Regions from separate parts of the Hymenobacter swuensis DY53 genome, predicted to be linked through region 3. Evidence: riboswitches for the same ligand, from Rfam matches in the RefSeq annotation. Region 3 holds a riboswitch; each other region holds the start of a gene.
What was found. A riboswitch is a leader RNA that binds a small molecule or an ion and turns the genes downstream of it on or off. The one in region 3 is predicted to bind S-adenosylmethionine.
Positions count from the first base shown of each region.

Region 1: linked by a shared signal. The riboswitch ahead of HSW_RS19320 (O-acetylhomoserine aminocarboxypropyltransferase/cysteine synthase family protein) and the one ahead of HSW_RS09390 (amino acid permease) in region 3 are both predicted to bind S-adenosylmethionine.
Region 2: linked by a shared signal. The riboswitch ahead of metH (methionine synthase) and the one ahead of HSW_RS09390 (amino acid permease) in region 3 are both predicted to bind S-adenosylmethionine.

Region 1 is NZ_CP007145.1:4,161,892-4,172,334, reverse strand. It holds gene metX (homoserine O-acetyltransferase MetX) at 1-817, opposite strand, end outside; gene HSW_RS19320 (O-acetylhomoserine aminocarboxypropyltransferase/cysteine synthase family protein) at 1,071-2,453, opposite strand; SAM riboswitch class I at 2,845-2,958, opposite strand; gene HSW_RS19315 (LysM peptidoglycan-binding domain-containing protein) at 3,303-3,596, opposite strand; gene HSW_RS19310 (lipocalin family protein) at 3,838-4,257, shown strand; gene HSW_RS19305 (erythromycin esterase family protein) at 4,436-7,027, shown strand; gene HSW_RS19300 (lysylphosphatidylglycerol synthase transmembrane domain-containing protein) at 7,114-8,199, opposite strand; gene dxs (1-deoxy-D-xylulose-5-phosphate synthase) at 8,492-10,435, shown strand.
Region 2 is NZ_CP007145.1:4,566,032-4,576,474, reverse strand. It holds gene HSW_RS20945 (N-acetylmuramoyl-L-alanine amidase) at 1-1,507, opposite strand, end outside; gene HSW_RS23225 (hypothetical protein) at 1,569-2,096, opposite strand; gene HSW_RS23220 (energy transducer TonB) at 2,243-2,812, opposite strand; gene HSW_RS20930 (tetratricopeptide repeat protein) at 3,102-3,581, opposite strand; gene metF (methylenetetrahydrofolate reductase [NAD(P)H]) at 3,695-4,651, opposite strand; gene metH (methionine synthase) at 4,794-8,522, opposite strand; SAM riboswitch class I at 8,594-8,707, opposite strand; gene HSW_RS20915 (OmpA family protein) at 8,936-10,033, shown strand; gene HSW_RS20910 (OmpA family protein) at 10,118-10,443, shown strand, end outside.
Region 3 is NZ_CP007145.1:1,857,071-1,867,513, forward strand. It holds gene HSW_RS09350 (glycosyltransferase family 2 protein) at 1-151, shown strand, start outside; gene HSW_RS09355 (DUF6565 domain-containing protein) at 216-1,094, opposite strand; gene HSW_RS09360 (DegT/DnrJ/EryC1/StrS family aminotransferase) at 1,243-2,418, shown strand; gene HSW_RS09365 (M48 family metalloprotease) at 2,508-3,317, shown strand; gene HSW_RS09370 (M48 family metallopeptidase) at 3,414-4,130, opposite strand; gene HSW_RS09375 (Gfo/Idh/MocA family protein) at 4,350-5,417, shown strand; gene HSW_RS09380 (EcsC family protein) at 5,941-6,681, shown strand; gene HSW_RS09385 (guided entry of tail-anchored proteins factor 1) at 6,830-7,297, opposite strand; SAM riboswitch class I at 7,603-7,695, shown strand; gene HSW_RS09390 (amino acid permease) at 7,997-9,454, shown strand; gene HSW_RS25080 (TSUP family transporter) at 9,538-10,443, opposite strand, start outside.

The DNA.
Region 1 (10,443 bases), 2.3 Mb from region 3:
CGCCGCCCCGCCCCCGACCAACGTGGTGCGTATCCATAGCCCGCGACAGAGTTACGTAGCTATAGGCATTGAAGCGGGCTACCAGCTTATCACCTTGATACCGCTGGTAGGAGCTGGCCAGGAAATCGTCGAGCTTTTCGTCGTCGACATCGGTTTGGGTCTGGCCGTAGGCATCGTGGCTGCGGTAGCTGAGCAAAGCCACCGCCCGGGCCGCCCGTAAGCCGGCCGCCCCGCCAGCCGGCGTGGCTTCGTGGTAAGTAGCATCGGCGAAGATGGCCAGCCGCTGCGCTTCATTGAAGGCAATGCCCCACGCCGAGTGCCGGGCGCTGGTAGCTAGCAGTACCAGATTGTCAAATAGTTCCGGCCGCTGCACAGCCCATTCCACGGCCTGCTGTCCGCCCAGGGACCCGCCGAGCAGCGTATGCACCCGGCCCAGAGCCAGATGTTCCCGTAGGGCCTCATGCACCGCCACCATATCCCGGATGGTTACCAACGGGAAATGCTGAAAAGTGGCCTCACCCGTTGCCGGATCAGGCGTAAGCGGGCCGGTAGTGCCGTAGCAGGAGCCAAGCACATTGGCACATACAATAAACCAGTCCTGTGGATCGAAGTGACAGCCTGACCCTACCAGCCCGGGCCACCAGTCTAGCACGTCGGAGTTGGCAGTGAGGGCATGGCACACCCACACCACATTGTCGCGGGAGGAGTTGAGGCGGCCGTAAGTGTGGTACGTCACCTCTACCCGAGGCAACACGGCTCCGTTTTCCAGCCGCAGCGGCCGGGGCAAACGAAACACATGGGATTCTGCGGAAGGCATTGGGGGAGAATTATGAGTGATGAATTAGGAGAGTTGAGTGATGAATGATGAAATGGGGCTTTGCGTGGATGGGTTGGGCTGCCAATTCATCATTCATCACTCATAATTCAACTCTCAGAAAAAGGTGCGGGCGACTTGATTCCGGGGCTTCCTCTCTCACGAAAAGCTCCGGCGTACGCCCGCCGCCACATGCTGGAAGGTGCTAGCCTGGCCGCTCTCTCACCTGCGGCCGGACGATAACCCCTCTCAAGTTTTACACTTCCAGCGGTGCAGCGTGTTCAGTTTCGGGTTCGGGCAGTAGGGTGCCTTCGGCAGTATTGGGCGTGGCGGCGTTGCGCACCGCATCGAAAGCCTGCTGCAAATCGGCGCGGATATCGTCAAAGTGCTCAATACCTACCGACAGACGCAGCAGCGTGGGCAGTACGCCGGCCGCGCGCTGCTCTTCATCGGAAAGCTGCTGGTGGGTAGTAGCCGAGGGCTGGATAATGAGCGTCTTGGCGTCGCCCACGTTGGCCAAGTGGCTCACGAGTTTCAGGTTGTCGATGAATTGGGTGGCGGTTTCCTTGCTGCCTTTGATGGCGAAGGTGAGCACGCCGCCGTAGCCGCGCTTCAGATATTTCTGGGCCAGCTTGTGGTAGGGGCTGCTGGGCAGGCCGGGGTAGTTGACAGCTTCCACCTGCGGATGCTGCTCCAGCCAGGTAGCCACCCGCAACGCATTTTCCACGGTACGCTCTACCCGCAGGCTCAGTGTTTCGAGGCCCTGCAGCAGCAGGAAGGAGTTGAACGGGCTCTGCGAAGGACCGAAGTCCCGCAAGCCTTCTACCCGGGCCCGGATGATGAAGGCAATGTTGCCGAACGGGCCGTTCTTGCCGAACACATCGTTGAAAATCAGCCCATGGTAGCCGTCGGATGGCTCCGTGAACTGCGGGAACTTGCCGTTGCCGAAGTCGTAGGTGCCGCCGTCCACAATCACGCCGCCCACGCTGGTGCCGTGGCCTCCAATCCACTTCGTAGCCGATTCCACCACGATGCTGGCGCCGTGCTCCAGGGGCCGGAACAGGTAGCCACCCGCCCCGAAGGTATTATCCACGATAAGCGGCAAGTCGTGCTTGTTGGCAATGGCGGCAATGGCCTCGAAATCCGGAATGCTGAAGCTGGGATTACCAATGGTTTCTAGGTAGATGGCCTTAGTCTTCTCGTCGATCAGGGCTTCAAACTTGGAGGGCTGGTCCCCGTCGGCAAAGCGCACCTCAATGCCCAGGCGCTTGAAGGCCACCTTGAACTGGTTATAGGTGCCGCCGTACAGGTGCGTGGTGCTCACGAAGTTGTCGCCGGCCTGCAGGATGTTGTTGAGGGCAATGAACTGGGCCGCCTGCCCCGACGATACCGCTAAAGCCGCTACGCCGCCTTCCAGGGCCGCCACGCGCTGCTCAAATACGTCGGTGGTAGGGTTCATTAGGCGGGTGTAGATATTGCCGAACTCCTTCAGGGCAAACAGGTTAGCGCCGTGCTCGGCGTTCTTGAACACGTAGCTGGTGGTCTGATGAATCGGCACGGCGCGGGAGCCGGTTATGGGGTCAGGCTGCTGGCCGGCGTGGAGTTGGAGCGTCTCGAAGTGGAAGTTCTGCGTGGACATGATGAGGCTGATTTAGAAGGCGTTGGGATATCGGAAGAAGGAGCGCAAACCGCTGGAAAAAGCCTGCCTGAGTGAGGCAGGAATCACATCAAAACCACCGAAAAATGCTGGATGCAAGGCGGTTAGAATGCGGTGGGGCTGCCGGGTGCCGGAAGTCGGCACCACCGGTCAGAGCCGGGATAAAAAAAGGAGGAGGGGAGGCTGCGTAGCCGGACTCAGGCTAGCAACAGCAACAACACGCGCTGCAACAGCCACGCATTCGCATTCGGTAGGTGGCCAGAGCGGCAACTGGGGAAACGCGGAAACCCCACGGCGAAGCGGCAGACCCGAAGGTAGCCGGAGCGGTGGGGACGAACTGGGCGAAAGTGGGGGCGTTGTGCATGGTACTCCTGGGTTATATGCCCCGCCGCCAAATGGCTGGTCGGGTAGGAATTGGCACCTTTCGCGCGGTCGAAGGTTGCCAGTGGGTCAGGGAGCCTATTCTCTCGCCACTTCTGTATAAATCCTATGAAAACTTCCTCGTCGCTAACGAAGGAGTACCGGGTTGGTGTTGCAAAGGTAGCAGCGTATTTTTGAGATATGCAAGCTGCATGAAAAATATTTATTCCCGGCTGGCCCTTTGTTAGCCGGGCGAACTGTTGATTGTATAGGATTGATAGAGAAACAATTGTCAGGTGCGTTGTACTTGTAGTGGCCCGTTTGCTGCGAAGTAGAAAGTAAACAGGCGGGTTATCAGCCCTTACTTACTCGTGTATCAGGCGACTAAAAACTACTGTCTTCAACCTTATATAAACAGCAAAAAGGCCGCCTTTGTAAGGCTGCCTTTTTGAATATTACCAAGAAGTTGATCTAGCTTACAGCTTTGGGTAGCGTAAGTACCTGGCCTACCTCAATTTTGTCGGGGTCAGAGCCGATAATGGCTTTGTTGGCTTCGTAAATCTGGTGCCATTTGGAGCCGTCGCCGTAATGGTTGCGAGCAATTTTGGAAAGGGAATCACCGCTTACTACCGTGTAGGTTTCACCGGCGGCGGCTGTTTTATCAGCGTTGCCGAAGAAATCCGTGGCACCACCGGCAGCCGGTTTTGCGGCGGGTTCAACCGGTTTTTTTTCGCCTTCGTTGGAGAGAAAATCGAACAGTCCCATAAGATGTAGATGCGTTAAGAGGAAAAGAGGGGAAAGAAGTGACGGACTGCAGCAGGGCGGGGGCGTCAGGGTGTCTTACGCCGTGGTAAGCAATTGGTTGTACAACCCATCGATTCTGTACGGTTGAGGTTTGAAAGCAGCGAACATCTTATTGGCTGACCCCGTAAGAGGCGCTGTAATGGCCCTGAAAATGGGTTGTGCCTTACCCTGCTACTTTCTTCACCTTACTTCTTTCTCCCCCATGAAAACCCTGACCTCCCCTTTCCGCCTTCTGGCCAGCCTGCTTGTCTTATTGGTGCTCTTCACTGCTGCTTCCTGCGGTAGCAAAGAAGGCAAAGTAGAAGGTGTAAATATGCTGTATGGTGCTACCAGCAAAGTGTGGAAAACCGATAAAGAGCTAAGTGCCACCGGCGACAAAGTAAAGCAAACCGATGCTCAGGAAGACGAGCGGATTACCTTCTTTGCCAACGGCCAGTACAACATGACTTCGCCCGCTGGCGCGGTAAATGGTAAATACGACTTCAACCAGGCCGGCAAAACCATTACGATGACGCCCGACGGTGCTGCCCAAAGCAACACGTTTACTGTAGTAACGCTCACTGATGATAAGCTCACGCTAAAGAGCGACGCTGGTGCTGAACTGCGCCTGGAAAAAGAATAAGCGGCGTCAAGCTGCCCGATCTTTCACAAGAATCGCCCTGTTGCATTTGCGGCAGGGCGATTTTTTGTACCATAAATCCTGGTGGAAAGAAGTGGGGGCTACTCCTGTGACAGGGCCAGAATGCCGCAAAAGGTTATAGCTTGCCAGCCGGTCTATCTCTTCTCTTTATCTTATTCGCATGTTCGTGCCTATCCGCCAATTGGCGCTGCTCAGCATACTGCTTTTGCTCAGCAGCTCCGTCCGCACGCTGGCTCAGTCTGCCCCGGCTACTACTACCCAAGCTCTGCCTGTGCATGCAGTGCGTACGATTGATCCGGCTGATACCAATTTCTCAGATTTGGACTTCCTCCGCCAGGAAATTGGCGGTGCGCGGGTGGTAATGCTCGGCGAGCCGACGCATGGCGTCGGGACGGTTACGCAGGCGAAAATCAGGCTGATACGATTTCTGCAGGAGCGGATGGGTTTTACTACTGTGGCGTTTGAAAGCGGCTTCTACGCACTGGACCGCGCCGAGCGCGAAGTTCAGACGGGCGCGCCGGCCTCGACTGCTACTATGGCTTCGGTATATCCGGTCTGGACGGAAACGGAGGAGTTTCAGGCCCTGCTGCCGCTGCTGGGAAAGAATGGGCTGCGTGTAGCCGGTTTTGACTCGCAGATTGGGTGGGGTAATGATGAGATGCTGGAGGAGCTGGAAAACTTCCTGAAGCCTGAAAAAGGAGCAGATGGCATTGCCTACGATTATCTGGACGAATGCCTGAGTATGATGGGGGAACAAAACATATTTCCGCCTTCTCATCAGATTGTGCTGTTTAACATGCAGCTGGGTAAAGTCCGTAAGATACTGGAAAGGATAGGGGCTGGCCCCGATGCCAAACGGCGGGAGCGGGCCGCGTTCTGGCTACAGCATATACGCAGCGTACAGGCGCTGGCGCACGATTACACTACCAACGACCCCGCCGCTAAGGATTCCGCCGACTTTAAAGCTGCTGACAGCAATGCCCGCGACGCGCAGATGGCCGACAACCTGCTGTGGTATCTGCGCCAGCACCCTCAGGAAAAGGTACTGTGTTGGGGTGCCATCGGGCATTTGTCGGGCAAGGTGAGTAGTCTGGAAAACGCTGAACTGAAGCAGTTCAAACCGATGGGCCAGATCGTGAAAGCGGCTTTGGGTGAGGACGCGGTATACGTACTCAGTACACTGGCCGGTAGCGGCGCCCATGGCTTCGGTTACTGGGGCAGGCACCAGACTGTCCCGCTGCCTGCCCCGGGCACGTTGGAAGCCAATCTGCTGGCCCAGGGGCAAGAGTACAGTTTCGTCAGCCTGAAGCACGATGCGCCGGGCCGCCGCCTGACCACATACGCTTTCGAATTTCTGCCAATTTCCGGCCTCTGGAGTGAGGCCATTGATGGACTTTTATATTTGAAATCCATCCAGCCGCCTCATGCGGCCACGTCAACAGTGGCTGTACTGCAGCCAGCAACTCCAGTTTCCTTCGCAGATATGCCGTCGGCTAAGCTGGGGCAGCAGAACGCGGCCCTTCGCCCGCCTGTCAAAACCGGGACAGCTCTTGCCCTCAGCGGTACGGTGCTCGACCGCAAAACGGGGAAACCGGTACCCTTCGCCACGGTGGCTGTACCCGCCCGCAGCGCCGGCACTGTAACAGATGCCCAGGGCCGGTTCCGGCTGGCAGTGGGCCGGGGCGAACTGGTGCAGGTAAGCAGCATTGGCTACGAGCCCGCTATGCTGCCGGTGCAGAGCGCCACTGCCCTGAGTGTACAACTCGTGCCTGCTGCTTTTGCGCTGGCCGATGTACATGTGATTGCTCAGTCGCAGGATCCGAAACGCATCATGAAAAAGGTGATTAGGGCCATCGAAAAGAACTACGAGCAGCAGGACTATGTGCAGCAAACCTACACGCACCGCCGTATCATGGGGTTTGACACGTTACGTCACGAGGTAGAATATACGGGTCAGGAATGGACACCTGCTGAGTACCACCACTGGGCGGGCGGCTTCCTGATGCTGGAAAAACGGCCCATAAAGCGGGTACAGGAAAAACGGACAATAACCGGGGGAGTAGATGGCCGCGTGTACAGTGAGCCAGGCCATGGTTTTTCCGGAGGCTTCGATCCGGTGCGGGTTTCTCCGCTGTTCAAAGCCGCTACTGTAAGTAAATTTCGGTTGCAGCTGGATAGCATTGAGCAACGCGGTGGAGAAACCTACTACGTCCTCAGCTTTGCGGCCAAACGCGCCAGCCACCGTGCCACCGGAATGGGGTTTGTAAAAGGCTATTCCGGTAAGCTGTACGTGCGGCAGCAGGATTACGCAATAACGCGCTATGAAAGCCTTTGGCAGCACGATACGGTGGAAGTAAACGCCATAGCGCACAAATACTATGGCACCAAAAGCAGCCTGCGCAATTACTTTTCTGCCGTATTTGAGGACCACCGAACCACCCACGTAGTCACATATCAGCGCAGCAGCGCTGGCCGCTACTACGCTGCCACTAGCATAGCCCAATCGGTGGAGACGGGGCATGTACTGGGCCGACAGCCGTTCTACAACCAGAAAACCTGCGACGTATACTATACGCCGCCGATAGTGGTGCCGGCGGCTGAGGTACCCGACGTAAAAGCGCGCCCGGAACTGAGTGGGGGCAGTACCGGTATCTGGCAGCTCTCCAAAGCCACCTACCACCCCGAGTTCTGGCAAACCTACCAACGTCCCGCGCCCGCCGCGCCGGCCCCAACGCTGGAAGCCGGTAACTAAAACGGGTCATGCCGTGCGGAGCGAGGAATCTGGAGTTACCGTATCAATGGCTTAACCCAGATTCCTCGCTCCGCACGGCATGATAATCAGGAATGCATGATCTGTGCTACTTTGGGCTTGCCGTAGATGCGGGCCACCCAGCGGGGCAGGAATACTGCGCCCAGCACTAGGTATAGGTAATACGTGACGACGCGGTAAATGAGCACCATGAAATTGGTCATGGTGGCAGTGCCGATGAACTTGCCGAAGAACGTGGGAAACGCACCCTCGGCAATGCCCGCGCCGCCGGGGGTAATGGCAATCAGCAGGATGACTTTGTAGGTGAGGTTGCGGCCGAAAATCAGCCAGAACTCCGGCCAGCTCACGTCGATAAACGCCGCAATCAGGCAGCCGATGACTAGGTAGCGGGCCGTCCAGACAAAGGCAGTGCTCAGGGCCGCGCGCAGCCAATAGGCGCGGCCGTTGTTGCGCAGTTCGGCTGAGGCCAGCACCATTTCGTTGCCCATCTTGTAGGCCTTGTTACGCCAGCGGCGCAGGCCGCGCAGCGTAAACAGCCGCACCAGCAGCCGCTTCACCGACTGCGGATTGATGAAAATGGCGTACAGCATCAGCAGCGCGTACACCGTCACGAACACGTAGCTTAAAATAAACCCAATACGCAGCGTGGCCACCAGTCCGCCCTGCAAGGCCTCGTGCGGGTACAGCGCATCGCCCCCGATGAGCACTACCAGTGGCACGGCCAGCACATAGTACAGGTTGTCGAGCATGGCCGTGGCCATGATGTAAGCCACCGATTTGCCCAGCGGAATGCCCTCCTTATGCAGCAGCACCGGGGCCACCGCCGTGCCGCCTACCGCCGAGGGCAGCACGCATGACGAAAATTCCCAGAGCATAATCACGTCGAGGGCGGCGCGCCAGCTCAACACTTTCTGAGTGAGGTAGCGGATGCGGTACACGTAGCCGGCGTCGCGGGCCACCAGCACCACCAGCATCAGCAGCAGCCAAAGCGGCTTGGCGTTGGCCAGCGGGGCTAGGTCGCCGGGCTTGTAGCTGCGCCAGAACATAAAGCCTACCACGCTCAGGCCGATGAGCACCGGCAGCACAATCCGCGAGGGGCGGAGCTTGTCGAGCAGCTGTTGGTCTTCGGTTGAGGTTTCGGTTAGCTGGGGCATCGGAAACGGAAAACAGGTGGTCGGGTAAAGGTACGGATTTGGGTAGGGGAGAGGTGAAGCTGTACAAATAGGGTGCTGCATAAAAAACGTCATTCCTCGGCAAGCTCAGAATGACGTGCCGGAGAGCCGCCGCTGGCTGTAGCATCACCCCGCCTTCTTCCTGCATCATCCGCCGGAACGGAAAACCCGTAACTTTGTCTGCGGCACTACTACGAGGTGGATGGAAAGCATAACCTTCTGCTTCAGTTACCTGTTGCCACGCTACTAATATCCCCTTTCCTACCCCCGAAGCATGATTGTCGAACCTGGTGCCCTGCTGGCGGAAATCAATTCGCCCGACGACCTGAAAAAGCTCAGCCCCGACCAATTGGTGCAGGTGAGCCAGGAACTGAGGCAATTTATTGTGGATACCGTCTCGATTTACGGCGGCCACTTCGGCGCTTCACTCGGAGTGGTGGAGCTGTCGGTGGCGCTGCATTACGTGTTCAACACGCCCTACGACCAGCTGGTGTGGGACGTGGGACACCAGGCCTACGGCCATAAAATCCTCACCGGCCGCCGCGACCGGTTTCCGACCAACCGCCGCTACCACGGCATGTCGGGCTTCCCCAAGCGCAGCGAAAGTGAGTACGATTCCTTTGGGGTGGGCCACAGCAGCACCAGCATCGGGGCAGCGCTGGGCATGGCCGTGGCTTCCGACTACAAGAAGGAGTTCGACCGCCAGCACATTGCCGTAATCGGTGATGGCGCCATGACGGCTGGTATGGCTTTCGAGGCCCTCAACCATGCCGGCGTGGCCAATTCCAACCTGCTGGTTATCCTCAACGACAACTGCATGAGCATCGACCCCAACGTGGGCGCGCTCAAGGAATACCTTGCCGATATCACTACCTCCCGCACCTACAATAAGGTGCGCGACGAACTGTGGAACGTGCTCGGCAAGCTCAGCAAGTTCGGCCCCAACCCCCAGCAGATTGCCCGCAAAGTAGAGGCCGCCATGAAGGCCACCCTGCTCAAGCAAAGCAACCTGTTCGAGGCCCTGAATTTCCGCTACTTCGGCCCCGTGGATGGCCACGACGTGCAGCACCTGACTACCATCCTCACTGACCTCAAGAGCATTCCGGGCCCCAAAATCCTGCACTGCGTAACGGTGAAGGGTAAAGGTTACGCGTTGGCCGAAAAAGACCAGACCTTATGGCACGCGCCTGGTTTGTTCGATAAGGTGACCGGCGAAATCCACACCAAAACATACGAGAAGCCCCAGCCTCCCAAGTACCAAGATGTGTTTGGGCACACCATCGTGGAGCTGGCAGAGCAGAACGACAAAATCATGGGCGTGACGCCGGCCATGCCTTCGGGCTGCTCGCTCAACATCATGATGAAGGCCATGCCCGACCGCGCCTTCGACGTGGGCATTGCCGAGCAGCACGCTGTGACCTTCTCGGCCGGCCTCGCCACGCAAGGGCTGGTGCCGTTCTGCAACATCTACTCCTCATTCATGCAGCGCGCCTACGACCAGGTGCTGCACGACGTAGCCCTGCAGAAGCTGCACGTAGTGTTCTGCCTCGACCGCGCCGGTTTCGCCGGTGCCGATGGCCCCACGCACCACGGCTGCTACGACTTGGCCTACATGCGCTGCATTCCGAACATGGTGGTTTCGGCCCCCATGAACGAGGAGGAGCTGCGCAACCTCATGTACACGGCCACCCTGCCCGAAAACGCTGGCCCGTTCAGCATCCGCTACCCCCGCGGTGAGGGCGTGATGCCGGAGTGGCGCAAGCCGCTGAAGAAAATTACGGTGGGCACGGGCCGCGTGGTGCGCGAGGGCGAAGGCGTGGCGGTGCTCAGTATCGGCCACATCGGCAACTATGCCGTGAAGGCCACCCAACAACTCGCTGCCGAAGGCCTCAACCCCGGTCACTACGATATGCGCTTCTGCAAGCCCCTCGATGAGGAAATGCTGCACCATATTGCTCGTCAATACAGAGCCATTGTAACGGTAGAGGATGGCTGCCTGCCCGGCGGCTTCGGCGCGGCGGTGCTGGAATTCCTGGCCGACCACGGCTACTCACTGCCCGTGAAGCGCCTCGGCATTCCGGACCGCATTGTGGAGCACGGCACCCAAGATGAACTCTACAAAGAGTGCGGCTTCGACGCCACCGGCATTGCCGCCGCCCTGCGCGAGATGAGCGGAAAGGTAGCTGCTACATCATTCGTGGAAACGGTGCTGCTGTAGGCAGATTG
Region 2 (10,443 bases), 2.2 Mb from region 3:
TCTGCCGTAAAAACTGCACTAGCCCCTTCCGCATAGCCTCGGCCATGCGCTGCTGAAATTGCGGGTTGGCCAAGCGTTTTTCGTCTTCGGGGTTTGATACAAAAGCGGTTTCCACCAGCGCATTGGGGTATTCGGTAGGTCCGTTCAGGCCGAAGTTGAAGCTGCCCACATTGCCGAAACCGGCCAGTCCCGTGGCGCGCATCTGCGCGTAGAGGGCAGCGGAAAGCGGCCGGAATGCCACGTAGCGGTAATAGGTGCTGGTACCCTGCACGGTAGCATTGCCCGAGGAGTTGACGTGAATACTCACCAGCAGATCGGGGTTGAGACGGCGCAGCAGCAGTACCCGGTCGCCATTGTCTACGGTGGCATCGGTGGTGCGAGTCATCAGCACCCGGGCCCCGGCCTGCTCCAGCTCCCGCTGCAGCTTCAGGGCAATGGCCAGGGTCAGGTCTTTCTCGCGGGCTCCGCTGCGGCCGGTAGCCCCCACGTTGGTACCCCCGTGGCCGGCATCGAGGGCCACCGTGAGGCCGCGTAGCTGCAGCTTGTATGGTGGCCGCTTTACCCGGATTTCCAGCATATTGCCCCGGTAGCCAATGTGGTAGCCCCAGCTCTGGCGGTGGCGCAGGTGCAGCACCAGCCGGAATACATCGGGCTGCAACTGCTCATACATCACGTCGCCCAACGCCTGCAGGCCGTCGCGCTGGGTTATCCAATTGGTATTGGAGGTGGCCCCAAAGATGTCGACCACCAGCCGGCTGGGTTCTGTGAGCAGCTGGGAGCGGTAGGGGAGGCGCTGGGTGAGGGGTACCCGCACGTAATCGTACGCGGAGTCGCCCTGTACGCTCCAGGAGCCGGTCAGCGACGACGGCACAAAGCCGCCCGGCGGCAGCAGGCGTACCACTTCCTGTGGCACCCAGGCCGTGTGGTTTTGGCTGAGCTGCACCCGGTATTGGTTGCCCACGCGCCCCGTAAGGTGCAGCGCCACCGCCGAATCGAGGTAGCCCAGCTTGGCCCCGCCCAGCCGGTCTTCGCCCAGCCCGTAGTTGAGGTAAGCCAGTTCGCCTTTCGTGCGGGCCAGCTGCGGCACGTTGGGGCTCAGAAACCGGACGGTATTCTTGCTGAAAGCAATAGCCACCAGACTGTCTTTCGAGAGTAGCTGAAACCGGAGGGTCCGGTTCTGCAGTGTATCGCCAGGGCGTACCACGTAGGTGCCCTGGTACACGCCGCGTTGGCCCTGGGCCTGACCCGGCAGTAGCTCCGTGAGCGGTTGCCCATCCAGAAAAGTAGCCTGCGCGCCGGAAGTGCCCGTCAGCCGCACCTGCAACCGGTCGCCGGGCTGCAGCCATTGGTCGGCAGCTGGTACGGTTTCGGCTGCAGTGATGGTAGGCGGTGGGCTGGTCCGGGTAGGAATAGGGCGCTGCGCGGAACGTTGCTGGGCCTGCGTGGTCAGCGGCTGAAATAGGCTGACAAGGCTTAGTAGGGAAGGCAGAAATCGACGAAACAGCATGGGCCGGGAAAGCAAAAGCCCCGCGCGGGGCGGGGCTTGGGTCATACGATAAAATGGCGGGCTACGGTTGCTTCACGGCGTCGCCGAGGTCCTTCACGTCGCGGCCGGTTTCCAGGGCAGTAAACTCGGTTTGCAGCGCCCGGATGTGCAGCTCGTCGCGGCCTTTGATATCGAGGCGGATAGCGCGGAACTGCGCGTTGAGGCGGCGACTGATGGCGGTGGCGTAATCCCAGTCGCGCTGGGTCCACTGGCGGCGGTTGGCCCGCACCTGCTGCATAAACTGCACGAAGGCTGGCTCAATGGTAGTAGGTGTCAGGCCTTCAATGGCCGAATACGTGCCCAGCAGCTCGCTGGTGAATGCCGTTTCGCCGGCCTTATCCAGCGGCTGCCGGCTGCGAGCTTTGGAAACAGAATCGAAGCGGGCGGCGCGGCGGCCGGCCACGCGCAGCTTGGCGGCGGCCTCATCCACCACCGTGTCGAGCTTACGGGCTTCCTGCTTCACCATATCCTGCCGCTCCCGCGGCGTCGAGTCGCAGCCAGCCAGCAGCAGGGCCCCGGCCGACAACCCAAATAAAACGTGCTTTTTCATGCCCCAAGATACGGGAATCAACCATGAGCGGTTAGCAATGAATAATGCGCAATGAACGAATAACGCGTGATGAACAGTGAGCAGCAATTCCTTTCTAGTTCTCTGTCACTCGCTGTTCATTCCTCATTGTTTACTGCTGATTGCCTCTACTGTGGCCGCAGGCGGAACGTAAACGGCAGTTCATACTTCGATACCACCGCGTGGCTACCTATCCGGGCGGGAATCCACTGGTCGGGGATGCTGCGGGCGACGCGCAGGGCTTCCTCGTCGCAGCCGGAGCCGATACCTAGCACTACCTGCTGATCAATTGCATGGCCCAGCGTGTCAACCACGATAGAAACCAGCACTCGGCCCTGCACGTTTTTAGTCTGGGCGGAAGCCGGATAGTTAAGCTTGCTCATGTACGGAGCCAGGGCTGCGTCGCTGCCGATGTAGAAAATCGGATGGGTCACACGCTGCCGGGTCCAGTCGCCGGCCGCGTTGCGCACGGCGTAGGGCACATCATCGAACGGCCGGAAGAAAACCAGCTTTTTGGCGGTGTGGTCGTACTTCTGCGTGATTACCTGGCTGCCGTCGCGGGTGTAGGCATAGTACTCCCACACGCCCGTTTTTTCGCCCTTATCCAGCATGCCACTGCCGGTATCGGTTTTGCGCAGCTTCTGGGCCTGAGCATTAAGGGTAAGCAGAAGGGATAAAAAGAGTAAGGAGTGTTTCATGGGAATTTGCGGGAAGGGAGCAGGGACGGAACGCAGCAACGGCCGGCTGGAAATCCAGCCGGCTTACTGCAGTAAGGAAAAAAAATATTGTTTTAGTGCAAATGCGGCCGTGGGCCACATGGGGTGGGAAAGCGGGTGAGACCATAAAAACTGCAGCGTAAGCAGCAGGAAAAGGCAGCGGACAAGCGGGGGGAGTTACTTGCTGATACTGCCTGGTCCGGGAAATTTACAACTATCTGCTTAACTCAGCAAGTGCCTGAGTGCCGGAATATTCCTTCAGTCCGATAATTCATTCTGCCTGCTCATCCAGCCGGTCACGCAGGTTGCGGAGTTGTTGCTGCAGCCCCGGCCAAGCCGGACACAGCTGTTCCAGCCGGCGCAAAACCCGCAGCTCGCCCCGGGCGTCACCCAGAGTGCGAAGCATAGTAGCCCACCCCGAGAGGGCGCCGAAGTGGCGTGGTTCCCGGCGAAGGGTTTCCTGCACGTCGCGGAGGGAGGCCTTATATTCACCGCGTAAAAAGTGCGCCGTAGCGCGTTTGTTCCAGCCTTCGGCGTACTCCGGCATGGCTTCCGTGAGGAAGGTGAATTCGTGAATGGCTAAGGTATAGTCGTCGGCGGCCAAGGCCCGGATTCCGTTTTCCAGGCGTTTGTCCAGCAGCGGGTGCGCAGTAGTCAGCCAGAGCTGCCAGATGCCGTCCTGCAGGGCCTCAATCTCAGCCGGAGCCGTAGCCTCCCGCAGGCGGGCAAACAGGTCGTCGAGGGAATCCAAAAGGCGAAATAGTGAAAGGTGAAGTTGTGAAGAACAGGCGTCCTCGCGCTACGCGAAGTCCGCAGAGACGGTTTAAAGAACGATGCGCAACTTCACCTTTCACAAATCCCCCCTTAGAAAAGTGCCGATGCCACCCGGCGGATGCTCTCCGACTTGCCCATGCTGTAGTAATGCAGGCAGGGCACGCCGTGGGCCATCAGCTCCCGGCTCTGGTTGATGCACCACTCAATCCCGATTTCGCGGGCCGCGGCGTTGTCGGGGGCCAGGTGCACGGCGTCTACCAGCTCGTCGGGCAGGTTGAGGTAGAAGGAGCGGGGCAGCGCCGTGAGCTGGGCCTTGGTGGTAAGGGGCTTGAGGCCGGGGATGATGGGCACCGTGATGCCCGCCGCCCGGCACTTTTGCTCGAACTGGAAAAACTGCTCGTTATCGAAGAACATCTGCGTCACGATGTACTCGGCGCCCCGGTCTACCTTATGCTTGAGGTAGCGGATATCGGCTCCCGAGTTAGGCGACTCAAAGTGCTTCTCGGGGTAGCCGGCCGTGCCAATGCAGAAATTGGTGGCCCACACATCATCCTGCTCCTCATCCAGGTACGCGCCCTTGTTCAGGTCTGAGACCTGCCCGATCAGGTCACAGGCATAGGCGTGGCCGTCGGGCTCCGGCACAAAGCGGCCCTCGCTTTTGATCGGGTCACCGCGCAGGGCCAGCACGTTATCAATGCCCAGAAAGTGCAAGTCGATGAGGGCGTTTTCAGTTTCTTCCTTCGAAAAGCCGCCGCAGATAAGGTGGGGCACGGTGTCTACATCAAACCGGTTTTTGATGGCCGCGCAGATACCCACCGTGCCGGGTCGGCGGCGCACGGTTTTCTTTTCCAGCAACCCGTTGGCGTGCTGCCGGTACACGTACTCCTCGCGGTGATACGTCACGTCGATAAACGGCGGCTTGAATTCCAGCAGCGGCTCAATGTTGGAGAACAGGTTCTGGATGTTCTCGCCCTTTTTGGGTGGTAGCACCTCAAAAGAAAACAGCGTTTTGCCGTTGGCGCGGGTCAGGTGTTCGGTTACTTTCATCAGAAGCGCCAATTGGCAGGTGGCGAGGCGTTGGATGTAGCGCGAAGCTTTTGCTTCGCGTTTCGTTGATAAGAACAGATGCCGTAGTTGCGTGACAACACTATCAGCAACGGTACGCGAAGCAAAGGCTTCGCGCTACTGGCTACCCCGCCGTTACGGGCACCGCCGCCGGCTCGTAGTTCAGGTTCGGCATCAACCAGCGCTCCAGCTCCGGCAGCGGCATGTGTTTGCGCGCGGCTATGTCCTCCACCTGGTCGCTGCCAATGCGGCCGAGGCCGAAGTAGCGGCTGTCGGGGTGGGCGTAGTAGAGGCCGCTCACGGAAGAGGCGGGGTACATGGCCAGGTTTTCGGTGAGGCGGATGCCGGTGGCGGTTTCGGCGTCGAGCAGGTTGAACAGGGTGATTTTCTCGGTGTGGTCGGGGCAGCCGGGGTAGCCGGGCGCGGGCCGCACGCCTTTGTACTTCTCCTGAATGAGGTCTTCATTCGAAAGGTTTTCGGCCGGGTCGTAGCCCCAGAACTCTTCCCGCACGCGCTGGTGCAGGCGCTCGGCAAAGGCCTCGGCAAGGCGGTCGGCCAGGGCCTTCATCAGGATGCTGCTGTAGTCATCGTGCTCAGCTTCAAACCGCTCCAGGTGCTTCTCGATACCGATACCGGCCGTTACGGCAAAGCCCCCGATGTAGTCTTGGCGGCCGGTTTCCAGCGGGGCCACGAAGTCGGAGAAAGCCAGGTTGGGCACACCCTCGGCCTTTTCGCTTTGCTGGCGCAGGGTGAAAAACTCAGTGGCAACTTCTTGGCGGGTATCGTCGGTGAACACCTGCACGGTGTCGTGGCCGACGGTGTTGGCGGGCCAGAAGCCGATGACAGCGCGGGCCGTGAGCAGCTTCTCGTCGATGATCTGCTTCAGCATCTTCTGCGCATCCTGGAAAAGCTGAGTGGCGGCCTCGCCCACATTCTCGTCGGTGAGGATGCGCGGGTAGCGGCCCTTCAGCTCCCAGGTCTGGAAGAACGGCGTCCAGTCGATGTAGGTGGCCAACTCTGCGAGGTCGTAGTCTTCCAGGGCCTTGGTACCCAGGAAGGTCGGCTTCACGATGGGCGTGGTTTTCCAGTCGGCTTTAAACCCGTTTTCGCGGGCGGCCTCGATGGTCAGGTAGTTCTTGTCGCGCTGGCGGCCGGCGTAGTCCTCACGGAGCTGGCGATACTCCTCGCGCACCGTGCGGGCATATTCCACATCGGCCGAGCCGAGCAGGGCGGCGGCTACACCCACCGAGCGGGACGCGTCGTTGACGTGCACAATGGGGCCGCTGTAGTTGGGCGCAATCTTCACGGCGGCGTGCAGGCGGGACGTGGTAGCACCGCCGATGAGCAGCGGAGTTTTCAGGGCGCGCTTTTCCATCTCCTGGGCCACGTACACCATCTCATCCAGGCTCGGCGTAATCAGGCCGCTGAGGCCGATAACGTCCACTTGCTGCTTCTGGGCTTCATCGAGGATGCGCTCCAGCGGCACCATCACGCCCAGGTCCACGATGTCGAAGTTGTTGCAGGCTAGTACCACGCCCACGATGTTCTTGCCGATGTCGTGCACGTCGCCTTTCACCGTGGCCAGCAGGATTTTACCGGCCGTCTGCCGGTCGCCGCTTTGCTTGTCGGCCAGCAGGTAAGGCTCCAGATACGCCACCGCCTTCTTCATTACGCGGGCCGACTTCACCACCTGGGGCAGGAACATCTTGCCGGCACCGAACAAGTCGCCGACCACGTTCATGCCGGCCATCAGCGGGCCTTCAATCACCTCCAGCGGGCGGCCTACCAGTTGCCGCACTTCCTCAGTATCCTGGTCGATGAATTCGGTAATGCCTTTCACCAGCGCGTGTTGCAAACGCTCCTTCACCGGCAAACTGCGCCAGGCGTCGGCCACCACTTCCACCTTGTCTTTCTGCTTCACCGTGTCGGCGAAGTCCACGAGGCGTTCGGTGGCATCGGCGCGGCGATTCAGCAGCACGTCTTCCACCAGCTCCAGCAGATCCTGGGGTACTTCATCATACACAGCCAGCTGGCTGGGGTTCACGATGCCCATGTCCAGGCCGGCGCGGATGGCGTGGTAGAGAAAGGCCGAGTGCATGGCCTCACGCACCACATCGTTGCCGCGGAACGAGAAGCTGATGTTCGAAACGCCGCCGCTGGTGAGGGCGCCGGGCAGGTTCTGCTTGATCCAGCGGACGGCCTCGATGAAGTCCAGCGCGTAGTTGCGGTGCTCCTCCATGCCGGTGCCCACCGTCAGGATGTTGGGGTCGAAGATGATGTCCTCGGCCGGGAAACCGACTTCGTTCACCAGGATATCGTAGCTGCGCTGGCAGATTTCGATGCGCTTCTCGTAGTTGTCGGCCTGGCCGTTTTCGTCAAAGGCCATGACCACCACGGCCGCGCCGTACTGGCGTACGGTGCGGGCCCGCTGCCGGAATACGTCCTCGCCCTCCTTCAACGAAATGGAGTTGACGATGCTCTTGCCCTGCACGCACTTGAGGCCGGCTTCCAGCACGCTCCACTTCGAGGAGTCAATCATGACGGGCACCCGCGAAATGTCGGGTTCCGAGGCAATCAGGTTCAGGAAGGTGGTCATGGCCTGCTCCGAGTCGAGCATGCCTTCGTCCATGTTCACGTCAATCACCTGGGCGCCGCCTTCTACCTGGTCGCGGGCCACTTGCAGGGCTTGCTCGTAGTTGCCGGTCCGGATGAGGCGGGCAAAGGCGCGGCTGCCGGTGACGTTGCACCGCTCGCCCACGTTCACGAACAGGCTGTCGGGGTACACGCCAAACGGTTCCAGACCGCTCAGACGAGTGGCTTTGGGTACCTTGGGCAGGGTGCGCGGCGCGTATTTCTCCGCCAGCCGGGCCAACTCACCGATGTGCTGGGGCGTGGTGCCACAACAGCCACCCACTACCGTCACGAGGCCGTCGGCCAAGTAGCCTTCCACCACGCCCGCAAATTCCTGGGCCGACTCATCGTAGCCGCCAAAGGCGTTGGGCAAACCGGCGTTGGGGTAGGCCGAAATGTGCACGTCGGCAATGCGGCTCAGCTCCTTGATGTACACCTTGAGCTGGTCGGCGCCGAGGGCACAGTTCAAACCCACACTCAGCAGCGGCAGGTGGCGGATGGAATTCCAGAAGGCCTCCACGGTCTGCCCGCTCAGGGTACGGCCCGAGGCGTCGGTAATCGTACCCGAAATCATGACCGGCACCACTTTGCCGCCTTCGTCGAAGAACTTCTGCACCGCGTACAAAGCGGCCTTGGCGTTGAGCGTGTCGAAGATGGTTTCGATGAGCAGCGCGTCGGAGCCGCCGTCCACGAGGCCGCGCACCTGCTCCAGGTAGGCGGTGGCCAGCTCATCGAAGGTCACGGCCCGGAAGCCGGGGCGGTTGACGTCGGGCGAGAGGCTGGCGGTGCGGTTGGTTGGCCCCACGGCCCCGGCCACGAAGCGCGGCTTGTCGGGCGTGAGGGCCGTAAAGGCATCCGCCGACTCCCGCGCTAGCCGCGCCGACTCGTAGTTCAACTCATATACCACGTGCTCCAGCGCGTAGTCGGCCTGGGCGATGGTGGTGCCGCTGAAGGTGTTGGTTTCCACCATGTCGGCCCCGGCCGCAAAGTACTCGTCGTGAATGCCCCGGATAATATCGGGCCGCGTGAGGCTGAGCAAATCGTTGTTGCCGCGCAGGGGATGCGAGTGATTGGCAAAGCGCGTACCCCGGAAATCTTCCTCCGTGAGCGTGTGGCGCTGAATCATGGTGCCCATGGCGCCGTCCAGAATCAGCACGCGCTGACGCAGGATGTCGTGAAGGGGAGACGCAGTAGGGGCGGAGGCGGTGAGGACGGTCGGCATATCGGCTCTTCTAAGGGGAATCAGCGGCAAAAAGTGCCTATCCAGAAAGAGCCGCGCCGGGAGCACGCCTGTTCTTATCTTCTTCCAGAGCCCGGAAAGGCCCTGAAACGGGAGTTAGCACCTTGTTTTATTTCAGGTTGCTAAGACGTCATCGGGCCCAATCCCTCGGTCTTTCTGGATAAGTAACACGGCGAAGATACAGCGGAATCGGCAAAAATCAATTCGGCCCGAACCGTCTGGCCTGCGTTGGTGCGCGGTGTTGCGGAAAAAAAATATATAGGTGCCGCCCGATAATTCGTTGTGGTAAAGCAGCCGCTTGGTTGAATTCCTTTTTCCTGCTTCTGAAGTTCTGCCGAATTTGCTTTCACCCGTAACTGTATCCCGCTATGCTACCAGCCCGCTACTTCCGAAACATGGCCTTTGGATGGCTACTGCTGCTCAGTGGCCTAAGTACCGCGCAGCCACGTACCAAGGGGGCAGGCCTGCGGGGGCAATACTACGAGGGCCAGAACTTCGGGAAGCTGGCCCTCAGTCGTATTGATCCGGGCATTGACTTCAACTGGACCATCGGGCCGACTGGCGACCATTTTGTGTCGCCGGGGCCGGGCGTACCGGGCGAGTGGTTCTCAGCGCGCTGGAAGGGTCACCTGTACGCCCCGGTAACGGGCGTGTACACGTTCCGGATGACGACGGACGACGGGATGCGGGTGTGGGTGGGCGGTCAGCGTATTCTGAATTCCTGGCAAAACCAAGCCGTCAGCAGCTACACGGCGCAGATTGCCCTCACGGCCGGGCGCTACTACCCCATCCGGGTAGACTATTACCAAGCCGGTCAGGATTCGCGCGCTTCACTGGCCTGGCAGCTACCGGCCACCATGGAGGAGCCGCAGCCGATTCCGGCGGCATATCTGTACGCCAGCCTGCCGGCTACGGCGGTGCCCATACCGGTAGCGGCCAGCAAACCCGAAGCTCAACCAGTCCGCCCGCAAACGGCGGGGCTACCGCCCGGCGTAACCAGTACGCCTCTTAAGCCGGCTGTAGTAGTGGGGCGGCGGCCGGTGGCTCCGGTTGCGCCCCGGCCCGTACGTCGTCCCCGCCGTACTCCGCCGCCGACAAATCCGGTGGCCCCGCCGGATACGGTGCCGCTGCCGGACTTATCGGCCCTGAGCAAAGGCGCGGCCGTAACGCTGCCTAACCTCTATTTCACCCAAAGCACCGCTGCGCTGCTGCCTTCCAGTCGTCCCACGCTCAACGCGCTGGCCCGTCGCCTGCGCGAGCAGCCGGCTATGCGGCTGGAAATAGCGGGCCACACCGATAATGTGGGCGAGGCGGCCCTGAACCTGCGCCTCTCCGAGCAGCGGGCCCGGGTGGTACGCCAGTACTTGGTGCAACAGGGCATCGACTCGGTGCGGCTGGCGGCGCGGGGCTACGGCGGCACCCGCCCGGTAGCCGACAACCGCGACCCACAGCAACGGCCCCGCAATCGTCGCGTGGAGGTGGTGGTACAGTAGCGGAAGGAAAAAGCGTAGGGTGAGTTGCGGTGTTGCAGGAAAAAGCGGGCTCCCTTCTATCTTGTAGCCCAATCTACCTGCCGCGTGACTTATTTCTATTGGAGCACCTTATTGCTGTGTGCTTCCGCCTGCCTTCCGACTACTGCCCAAACTCTGCCCGCGCACGGCTTGGCGGCTACGTATTATAACGGCGAAAACTTTGAGGAAGCCGTGGTGGAGCGCATCGATGCGCAGCTGGATTTCGAGTGGCACAGTCGGCCGCCGGCTACCGGTATCAGCAAAGAACATTTTTCGGTGTGCTGGACCGGCTTCCTGGAAGCACCGGCCACGGGCCTCTATATTCTGCACCTGACAGTGGATGATGGCGTGCGGGTGTGGATCGGCAACAGGCTGCTGCTGGAATCCTGGCG
Region 3 (10,443 bases):
GCGACTAAAGCGTTGGGGCCTGAGCGAAGCGGTCCGTACGGCCTTTGGGCTGCGCCGGGAGCAGGTGCGGCGCAACCTGCTTTCCAATCGGCCTAGTTTGCGCCAGCTGGATGCCCTGAAGTTATATTGGCTGCTGGACGAGTTGCGGTAGAAGTCGCCCAAAATAAAAAAAGCGGATGCCGACAGGGCACCCGCTTTTCATTGATGGCAAAGGCCTAGTCGTTATCGGTATTCTTGACTTCTGACTTTGCTTCTTTAAAAGCACCTTTTACGGCACCGCCTACTTTCTTGCCGGCATCTTTTACGTCGGAAGCAGTATTGCTGGCCGCGCGGCCCACGGCAGAACGCTCATCCTGCGTTTCAGCAGCTACGTTTTCTGCGCCGCGCTCCGTAGCATCGGCCCCCTGAGCGGCGCGGGCTTCGGCTTTGTCGTAGGATTTGAAGGCGGCGTATTTCAGCTTCTCCTTCTGGATTTCAGCCAAATCACGCGCCGGAATGTCCTTTTTTACCTGGTCGTAGGCCTCATCCAGTGCGCGCCACTCCGCGTTGATATTGCGCCAGTCGTTGATGTCGTACTTATCCTCGTTGGCTTTGATGTCGTTCACAAACGCTTCGTAGGTCTGGCGGGCATTGGCGGCAGTAACGCGGCTGGCCGGCGACGTAGGCTTGTAGTACTTGCCCATCGTCATGGCACCGGCCGAAGCTGTCCCCGTCATGGCAGCGGTAGCACCCGGACGGTTTTTCCAGGTCATTTCGCGCTTGTCGTAGGCCGTGGTGTAGCGGGTGCGCAGTAGCTCAATTTCCTGCCGCCGGGCCTCGTCGTACTGGTCGGCATATTTATCCACGGAAGCTACTTTGGCATCAAAATCCGACTTTAGCTGGGCGGTTTCCCGGTCATAATCGGCCTCAGCTTCGTTGGCTACGGCATCCACCTTGGCTTCGGTATCCGAAACGAACGTCTTAAAGTCGTTGTACGCCTGGTCGCTATCAGCAGATACTTCCTGCTTTTGGGCTTGGTTGCAACTGGTGAAGGTAGTGCCGCCCAGCAGCATGGCCGCGGCAAGTGCCTGGAGGGTGAGAGTTTTGCGGATCATAGTAGCAGGGGTAGGATGGGAGAGAGAGAAATGGAGCCCGCACGCAGGAGCCGGCTTTTGTTCCGGGTAACGCAACTGTCGCGTGTGTGGTTGCGGCGGGCCGGCCGGGTATGACCGGTTGATGCGGGCTCCTATCTTTGGGCTATCCATGTCTGATTTTGCCTTCGTGCCCGCTTCCGTTCCGCCTTCGCTCATTCAGTTACTTGATCTGACTGCCCAGCACGCGCCCATCCGAACCGACCTGGACGCGGCCCTAAGGGCTACGCTGGAGCAAGGCACGTTTATTCAGGGGCCAGCCGTGGGGGAATTTGCGCAGGAGCTGAGTCGGTTTATGGGCGGGCCGCATGTCATCCCCTGTGCCAACGGTACCGACGCGCTGCAACTGGCCCTGATGAGCCTGAAGTTGCCGGCCGGCACGGAAGTAATTGTCCCGGCCTTCACGTATGTGGCCACGCTGGAAGCGGCGGCCGTGCTGGGACTGGTGCCGGTGCCGGTGGATGTGCGGCCTGATACCTTCAACCTCGATGCTGCCGCTGTGGCGGCTGCCATTACGCCCCGTACTGGTGCCGTTATAGCGGTACATCTGTTCGGGCAGTGTGCTGATCTGGAAGTGTTGCGCCACTTAACCAGCCGCCACGGCGTGGCGCTGATTGAGGACAATGCGCAGGCCATTGGCGCTACGTTTACCACCAGTTCCGGCGAAGTCTGGATGGCCGGTACGGTGGGGGAGGCCGGTACTACCTCGTTTTTTCCCAGTAAGAACTTAGGCGGTTTCGGCGACGGTGGCGCACTATTTACGCAGGATGCGGAACGTGCCGCCTATCTGCGTCAACTGGCCAACCACGGCCAGAGCCGCAAATACCACCACCAGCACATCGGCCTCAACTCGCGCCTCGATACCCTGCAAGCCGCCTTGCTCCGCGTGAAGCTGCCGCACCTTCCCGGTTGGACAGCAGCCCGCCAGCGCGTGGCCGCTCACTACAATGCGCTGCTGACGGATGTACCCGGCGTGCAGGTTCCGGCGCGCGACCCGCGCAGCACGCACGTTTTCCACCAATACACCCTCACAGTAGCCGATGCGCCCGGTCGCCGCGACGCGCTGCAGCAACACCTGGAGCGTCATGGTGTACCTAGCGCGGTGTATTATCCGCTGCCCAACCATCGGCAGCCGGCTTACGCGTATTTAGGGTACCGGGAGGGGCAGTTTCCGGTGGCGGAGCGGTTGTGTCGTACGGTGCTGTCGTTGCCCATGCACCCAACGCTTACGGAGGCACAGGTAGCGTATATCGGTGCTGTTGTTCGGGGCTGGGCCGAGGGGCAGTAAGCCGCTTGGCCCGGCATCGGGGCCTGAGTTGGCACCGTTTTTTCTTTTGCCCGTATGAGTACTTCATTTTGACCTTAGCTTCCTCCCGCATGCGCCGTTCTTTTCTGCCGCTCCTACTGCCGCTGGCCGGCGTAGCTGCCCTTACCACCGCCGCCATCAACAAGCCGGCTCAGGGCTTCAGCCTGTTTTCCATCGACCAGGATATTGCCTTAGGGGCACAGGTAGCGCGCCAAACCGATTCTCTGTACCAAGCCAAGGGCCAACTCATGACCCGCGCTGGTAATGCCCGCGCTTACCAGTTGCTGGATGGTGTGGTGAAGCGCGTGCTGGACAACGGCAACGTGAAGTACCGCACCCAATTTCCGTGGGACGTGAAGCTCATCAAGGATGACGCTACTCAAAATGCCTTTGCTACGCCCGGTGGCCACATTTACGTATTTACGGGCCTGGTGAAGTTCCTGGATAATGAAAGCCAGCTGGCCGGTATTCTGGGCCACGAAATTGCCCACGCCGACCGTCGGCACAGCACCCAGATGCTGCAGAAGCAGTATGGTACCAGCCTGTTGTTAGGGCTGCTGTTGGGCAACCGCTCCTCGGGCCAGCTGGTGCAGATTGCCGCCGGCCTGGGGCAGCTCAAGTTCAGCCGTGCCTATGAGGTAGAGGCCGATAAGTATTCCACCATTTACCTCAACGGCACCCGCTACTACGCCTGCGACGGGGCGGCGGGCTTCTTCATCAAGGCCGAAAAGCAGGGCAGCGGCGGTACGCCGGAGTTCCTGAGTACCCACCCCAACCCCGGCTCCCGTATCAGCAGCATCCAGAAAAGCGCGCAGCAGCTGGGCTGCACCAACCGCAACGTCAGCAACACCAACTTCACCGAGCTGAAGCGAATACTCTAATTGCTGGCATTGTTTGTCATTCCGAGCGGAGCGAGGAATCTGGGGAGTCGCCTAACGGTTGTCCCGGATTCCTCATTCCGCTCGGAATGACCGTTTTCAGTCGGCATCCGATGGGGTGCCGGGAGCCAGATGCACGCGGTTCAGCTCGGCCTTGTGCGTGCGCCAGTCGGGCATGAATTGGTCCATAAGGCCCCAGAAACGGGCGTTGTGCAGCCGCTCATGCAGGTGCGTCAGCTCGTGTACCACCACGTATTCCAGACAAAGTAGCGGGCGTTTCATTAGCTCCAGGTTCAGCCAGATGCGCCGCGCCCCGATGTTACAGGTGCCCCAACGGGTGCGCATCTGCTTCACGCCCCAGCTGGCGGCCGGCCGGCCCACTACCGGTTCCCATTTTAGGAGTAATTCCGGCACCAGCTGCTTCAGCTGCTGTCGATAAAAGGCCACTAATACCGCTTCCCGCTGTGCTGCGCTGCTGTCGGCGGGCACGCGTAGGCGGAGCTGGCCAGCGGTTTCGTCCAGTGTCACGTGGGCGCGGCCGGTTTCCACTACCAGTTCGTAAGCGCGGCCCTGGTACGGGTATTGCTCGCCGGAGGTATAGTGCAGGCTGGGCCGGGGTTCCCGGGTGGAAAACTGCTGCTGGTGTTTCTCAATCCAGGCGCGGCGGGCGGTTATAAACTGCTCCACTGCCGCCACCGACGTGTGCAAGGGCACAGCTACCCGAATTCGCCCGCCGGCGTATACCGTTAGGCGCAGGCTGCGCATGCGTTTGCGCACAAGGTCTATTTCGAAGCCGGCAATAGTGGTAAGGGACATAGAGACACCAAAGATACGGCTACCAGTTCGAGTGAAAGGTCGACCTGTCAGTCTGAGCAGTGTGAAGGACCTTACTATGGTTGAACAAGTTGCTAGCATGCTTATCGTTTTGCTGTCAGTAGGTCCTTCGCGCTGCTGCGGATGACGACTTACCCCCACTTTTCGCAGAACCGACCGTTTTTTCGCAGTTTGCGGGCTGTATTATCCAACTCGTGTCCAGTGCCCGTTTCTGCTGCTGTTTCTCCGGTTCGTTTTGTTATCTGCGGTGTGGGCCACATCGGCCGCCGCCACGCCGCGCTGGTGGCCCGGCACCCGGAGGCGCATTTAGCGGCCTTGGTGGACGCGCGGCCGGAGCTGGCCGCCGAGTTGGCCCAGGAGTTTCCGGGCGTGCCGTTTTATGCTTCCCTCCATGACTACCTCGCCCACGGCCCCGCCGCCGAGGTGCTGACGGTGGCCACGCCCAACGGCCTGCACGCGTCCCAGGCTCAACAGGGCTTGCGGGCGGGTTTACACGTTGTCATCGAAAAACCCATGGCCTTGCGCACCACCGATGCCCAAGCGGTGGTAGAAGTAGCCCGGCAAACCGGCCGGCTGGTGTTTGGGGTGATGCAGAACCGCTATTCGCCGCCGGCTGCCTGGCTGAAGCAGGTGATGGACGAAGGCCGCCTCGGGCAGGTACACATAGTGCAGCTCAACTGCTTCTGGAACCGCGACGAGCGGTACTATACGCCCGGCAGCTGGCACGGCACCCAGGCCCTCGACGGCGGCACGCTGTTCACGCAGTTCAGCCATTTCGTGGATTTGCTGTTCTGGGTGTTCGGCGACATCACCAACCTCGCGGCCCGCTTCCGCAACTTCAACCACGCCGGCCTCACCGAATTCGAGGACAGCGGCCTTATCACGTTTGATCTGGTACGCGGTGGCTCTGGTACCCTGCAATACAGCACCGCCGTCTGGGACCGAAACCTGGAAAGCTCCCTCACGGTGGTGGCTGAGCACGGCAGTCTGCGCCTCGGTGGTCAGTACATGGACAAAGTAGACTACTGCCACCTGCGCGACTACACCATGCCCGAACTTGCGCCCACCAACCCCGCCAACCAGTATGGCCCTTACCAGGGCTCGGCCGCCAACCACGTCCACGTTATCGACAACGTAGTGGATACTCTCCGCCAGCGCGGCCAGGCCACCACTAATGCGCTGGAGGGCCTAAAAGTGGTGGAAATGATTGAGCGGATATATGCTGTAAAAAGCCCTGAACGATTCTCTCAGATACAAGAAGCGGGTTGATAGCGCAGCCGCTGCGCTGGCATGAGTGGCTGATACTGGGTGCCTACGCCTCGCTTGTGGCTTGGCCGGCAGTTCCGGTCAGGCTGCTGGCTAAATCCTCGACGCTTACACCCGGCGCTCAGGAAGCAATGGGGTTGTTCCTGGCAGGATTTACGGTAAGGTTAGCCATGCTGACATTCTCACCGGGCACACGGTATCGGAACATCTATTTTTCGGTGGCTTGGTTGGGGTTGAGCATTTGGTTGATGATAAAAAGCCACGGAATTGCCATCGAACCAGTAGCGCTGTTGCTGTTGTATCACGCGGTTCGTGGGTATTTCTGGTGGAATCATCAGCGCGAATTTGTTCCGGCCAGTGTTGGTCGGAATAAGTATTATCGGAAGTATTATCAGTTGGAAAAGCGACACGGCTCATTGGAGGATACCCGATACACTAAGTTCTGGTTCCGGGTGGGAATGGTGGTACTTTTCGCTTCGTGGCTGCTACCGCTACATTTCGTTTCAGATCCAACCTGTACACCGCCATGTCTCTACCGACCGACCAGCAAGCCCTGACTGAACTACGCGCCTGGCAGCGGCAGATGCAGCAGAAGCCCACGCTGCTGAACCGCGTTACGCGCCGGGTGCAGGCGCGGCTGAATGCGCTGTTGCCGGAAAAAGTGCACGTCGCCATTACTGCGGCCATTCAGAAAATGGTGCAGGGCGTGCTCTTCGGCTCCACGCACACTACCCAGCGGCCGGTGTTGGAAGGCACGCTGCAGGAGCGGGAAGAGCGGGTGCGGGCCCGTATCCGGGCGTACCGTAACACGGCGGCCCTGGAAGGTGGTGTGACCGGAGCCGGCGGCTTCCTGCTGGGCCTCGCCGATTTTCCGCTGCTGCTGGGCATCAAGCTCAAGCTGCTATTCGATATTGCGGCCCTCTATGGCCACGACGTACGCAGTTTTCCCGAGCGGCTCTACCTGCTGCACATCTTTCAGCTGGCCTTCAGCAGCCAGCACACCCGCCGCGAAACCTACCAACAGCTAGCAGCATGGCCCGAAACGCAGCAAACCGTCACGGCCGAAACCTTCGACTGGCGCACCTTCCAGCAGGAGTACCGCGACTATATCGACCTGGCTAAGCTGGCCCAACTGGTGCCGGTGATTGGGGCAGCAGTGGGGGCCGTGGCCAACTATCGGCTGCTGGCGCAGCTCGGCGAAACAGCCATCATGTGCTACCGGCTGCGGTGGTTTGCCGAGGAGAATCTCTTGTCGGAAAAACCGTAGAAGCACGGCTCTTAGCATCAAGGTTTGCGAATGGTATTTAGCCAGCAAAGGTTCAACCATTCAATTATACGACACGAAGCATCACGTTGCTACAACCAAAAAAGCCCCGACGGAAACGCCGGGGCTTTTTGCACGATGGGAGAGAGAGTTAGCTTTTACCTTGTTTTGCACCCGGCTTCATGCCTTGCCGGTGAGCTTTGTGCTTGGCCATTTTATCTGCCTGCAGCTGCGCGTACTTAGCATATTGGTCAGCGCTCAGGATTTGTTTGAGCTGGGCTTCGTACTGTGCTTTTTCAGCCTTCATGGCCTCGTGATGCTGCTTTTTGTCGGTGCCAGTGGAGGTTCCGGCCTGCGCCTTGTGGGCCTGCATCTGGCGGGCCCGGTCGAGGTGGAGCTGGCGAACCTGGGCCGTTTGGGCAGCTGAGAGGCCAAGCTGCTTGGTGAGGGCCTGAGCAGCGTGGTCGGCGCGCTGCTCAGGCGTTTTGGGGGCTTTGTCGCCGTGCATCTTACCTCCTTTCATGTGCTGGCCGTGGGCGGCTTTAACGGGCGTCGTCTGGGCCGAGGCAGCAGCGGCGGAAAGGGAGAAGGCAGCGAGAAGGATGAGGAGCTTTTTCATGAGGCTATGCGGAGGAAGTTGTATCGGTGAAAGCAGTGCGCCGTTGCCTGAACTGGCAAGCGGGCTGCTACAAGGGTAATTACAACTCCGGTGCCAGTTTTGACATAACTGGGCCAAAACTGGCCTTCGTGAAAATTTAAATTTTTTGATTAAACCTTCGTTTCCAGGCCGCGTCGCGGGATTTTTGACGGTGTGGAGAGGTGTATTATTGGGTGAGGCCAGCGTACCACCAGTTGCTTCCTGGTTGCGGGGGCAGCAATCTGGCTTTACCTTTGCCCCATCAATTCTTTCTAGCCAAAGGATTGTTTTTATACAGAGGCGCTGAGAGACAGGCTCGATGACGCGTCGGCAACCACCCGCAAGCTGCGGAACGGTGCCAATTCCTGACCATATAAAAACAAGTTGCCGTGCGCTTTCTGCCCTGCTTATCAGCCCGTGTTGCCGTTTCTGCCGCCGCTTTGCGCCCCTCGGGCATGGCCGCAGCCTGTTGTAGCCCGCGTTGTTGTAGCTAACCCCTAGTCCAAAGTGCGCGCGCCAGTTGGTGCCCGCCGTTTCCCGATACTGCTGCGCTGAAGTTGGTTCCGTTGCTGGTTTTCTGCCATCCGGGGCCGTGGTGGCTCCGGCAGATTCGGGCCGCTTTATCCGTTTGCTTCCCTCTTCTTTTACGACCTGTCGGGCCGATGTCCGACGCACCTAATTATGCTCAGAAAATCACTGGAACTGCTGCGGCAGGAGGCGGCCGAAACCGGCGCCGGAACGCTTAAACGAAGTCTGAACGGCTTCAACCTCATCACCATCGGCATCGGCGTGATTATCGGAGCAGGCTTGTTCTCGCTCACCGGTATTGCCGCCGCCAACAACGCCGGTCCGGCCGTGACGCTCTCGTTTGTGGTGGCGGCAGTGGGCTGCGCTTTTTCGGCGCTGTGCTACGCCGAGTTTGCCTCCATGGTGCCCGTGGCCGGCTCGGCCTACACCTATGCCTACGCTACCATGGGCGAACTGTTTGCCTGGATTATCGGCTGGGATTTGGTGCTCGAATACTCGGTGGGCGCGGCCACCGTGGCCATCAGCTGGTCGCAGTACCTGCTCAAATTCCTGAGCAAATACGGCATCATTGTGCCGCCGCAGCTGGTGATGTCGCCGTTTGAAACAGCTACGCTGGCCGACGGCAGTATTGTGCACGGCTTCGTCAACATTCCAGCTATGTTGATCGTGTTGGCCATCACCCTGATTATCATTCGCGGTACGTCGGGTTCGGCGTGGTTTAACGCGCTGGTGGTTACACTGAAGGTGTCGGTGGTGCTAGTGTTCATTGCGTTAGGCTGGCAGTACATCGACCCGGCCAATTACCAACCCTACATTCCGCAGAACACCGGCACCTTTGGCGAGTTCGGCTGGAGCGGGATTCTGCGCGGGGCGGGCGTGGTGTTCTTCGTGTTCATCGGCTTCGACATTGTGGCCACCATGGCCCAGGAAACCAAGAATCCGCAGCGTAACATGCCCATTGGCATCATTGGCTCGCTCGTTATCTGCACTATTCTGTTCGTGCTCTTCGGGCACGTGATGACCGGCTTGGCCAACTACACCGAGTTCAAGAACAGCGCCGCGCCGGTGGCTATTGCCATCGAGAAAACGCCCTACGCCTGGCTGTCGTCGGCCGTAATTCTGGCCATCATCATCGGCTACACTTCCGTGATTCTGGTGGACTTGCTGGGCCAGAGCCGGGTGTTTTTCAGCATGGCAAAAGACGGCCTGCTGCCCCCGGTTTTTGCGCGCATTCACGAGCGGTTCCGCACGCCGCTGCAGTCGAATCTGCTGCTGGGGCTGTTCATTGCGCTGTTTGCCGGCTTCGTGCCGATTTCGGTGGTAGGTGAGATGACAAGCATCGGCACACTGCTGGCCTTCGTGATGGTGTGCGTGGGCATCCTGATCATGCGCAAGCGGGAGCCGGATGCGCCGCGCGGTTTTCGTACGCCTTTCGTGCCGCTGGTACCCATCCTCGGCATCCTGACCTGCGTGGTGATGATGCTGGCGCTGCCTTGGGAAACGTGGTTGCGGCTGGCGGTGTGGCTGGCTATCGGCCTGGCCATCTACTTCGGCTACGGCCGCAAGCACAGCAAACTGGGGCAGAATAATGCGGCGCAACAAGCTGCGTAAGTATCATCTTCGTTGACACAAAAGAGACCTGCCACATACATATGTAGCAGGTCTCTTTTGTGTCAACGAAGTAAGCAGGATAGTTACATGAACAGCTTCCGCAGTGCCCAGAGGCTCCAGACGATGACCATCAGGCCCACGCCCACAAACATCCAGCGCACGGGCAGTCGGCCGGCGAGGCGGGCGGCCAGCGGGGAGGCCGCTACTCCGCCCAGAATCAGACCCAGGATAATCTGCCAGTGCGAGATGCCTAGGGTGGCGAAGAACGTGACGGCGCTGGCAAACGTGACGAAAAACTCCGTGACGCTCACCGAGCCGATAACGTACTGCGGCGTGCGGCCCCCGGCAATGAGTGTGCTGGTCACGAGCGGCCCCCAGCCGCCCCCACCGAACGAATCGAGGAAGCCGCCGGCCGCGGCCAGTAGCCCCAGCTTCTTGTGCTTCTTGCGCGGGCCAGGCTTGCTGAACGCCTTGCTGATGATGCGAATACCTAAGAGGAGCAGATAAGCCGCCAGCAACGGCTTCACGTAGCCGGCATACGTTTCCCCGAATTTCGACAGCAGATACGCACCCGCAATGGCCCCCAGCACGCCCGGAATCAGGAGGGCCTTGAACAGGCGCTTGTTCACGTTGCCGAAGCGGTAATGGTGGTAGCCGGAGGCCCCGCTGGCAAACATTTCGGCGGTGTGGATGCTGGCACTCACGGCGGCGGGCGCAATGTTCAGGCTCATCAGACTAATGGCTGTGACCACGCCGTAGCCCATGCCCAGCAGCCCGTCAATGAGCTGCGCGCCGAAGCCGATAGCCACGAACAGCCAGAAGGTTTCGGCGTGGGTGGCTGCGCCCCACACCTGCGGCCAGGTGAAGTAGTAGCTCAGAATATTGAACACCAGCATAGCCGCAAAGGCCAGCAGCGCCCCGGTAGCAATTTTGCGCCACCGAGCCGCGGCGGGTGATTCGTAGGCCGGGCCGCCGGTCAGCTCGGCCGT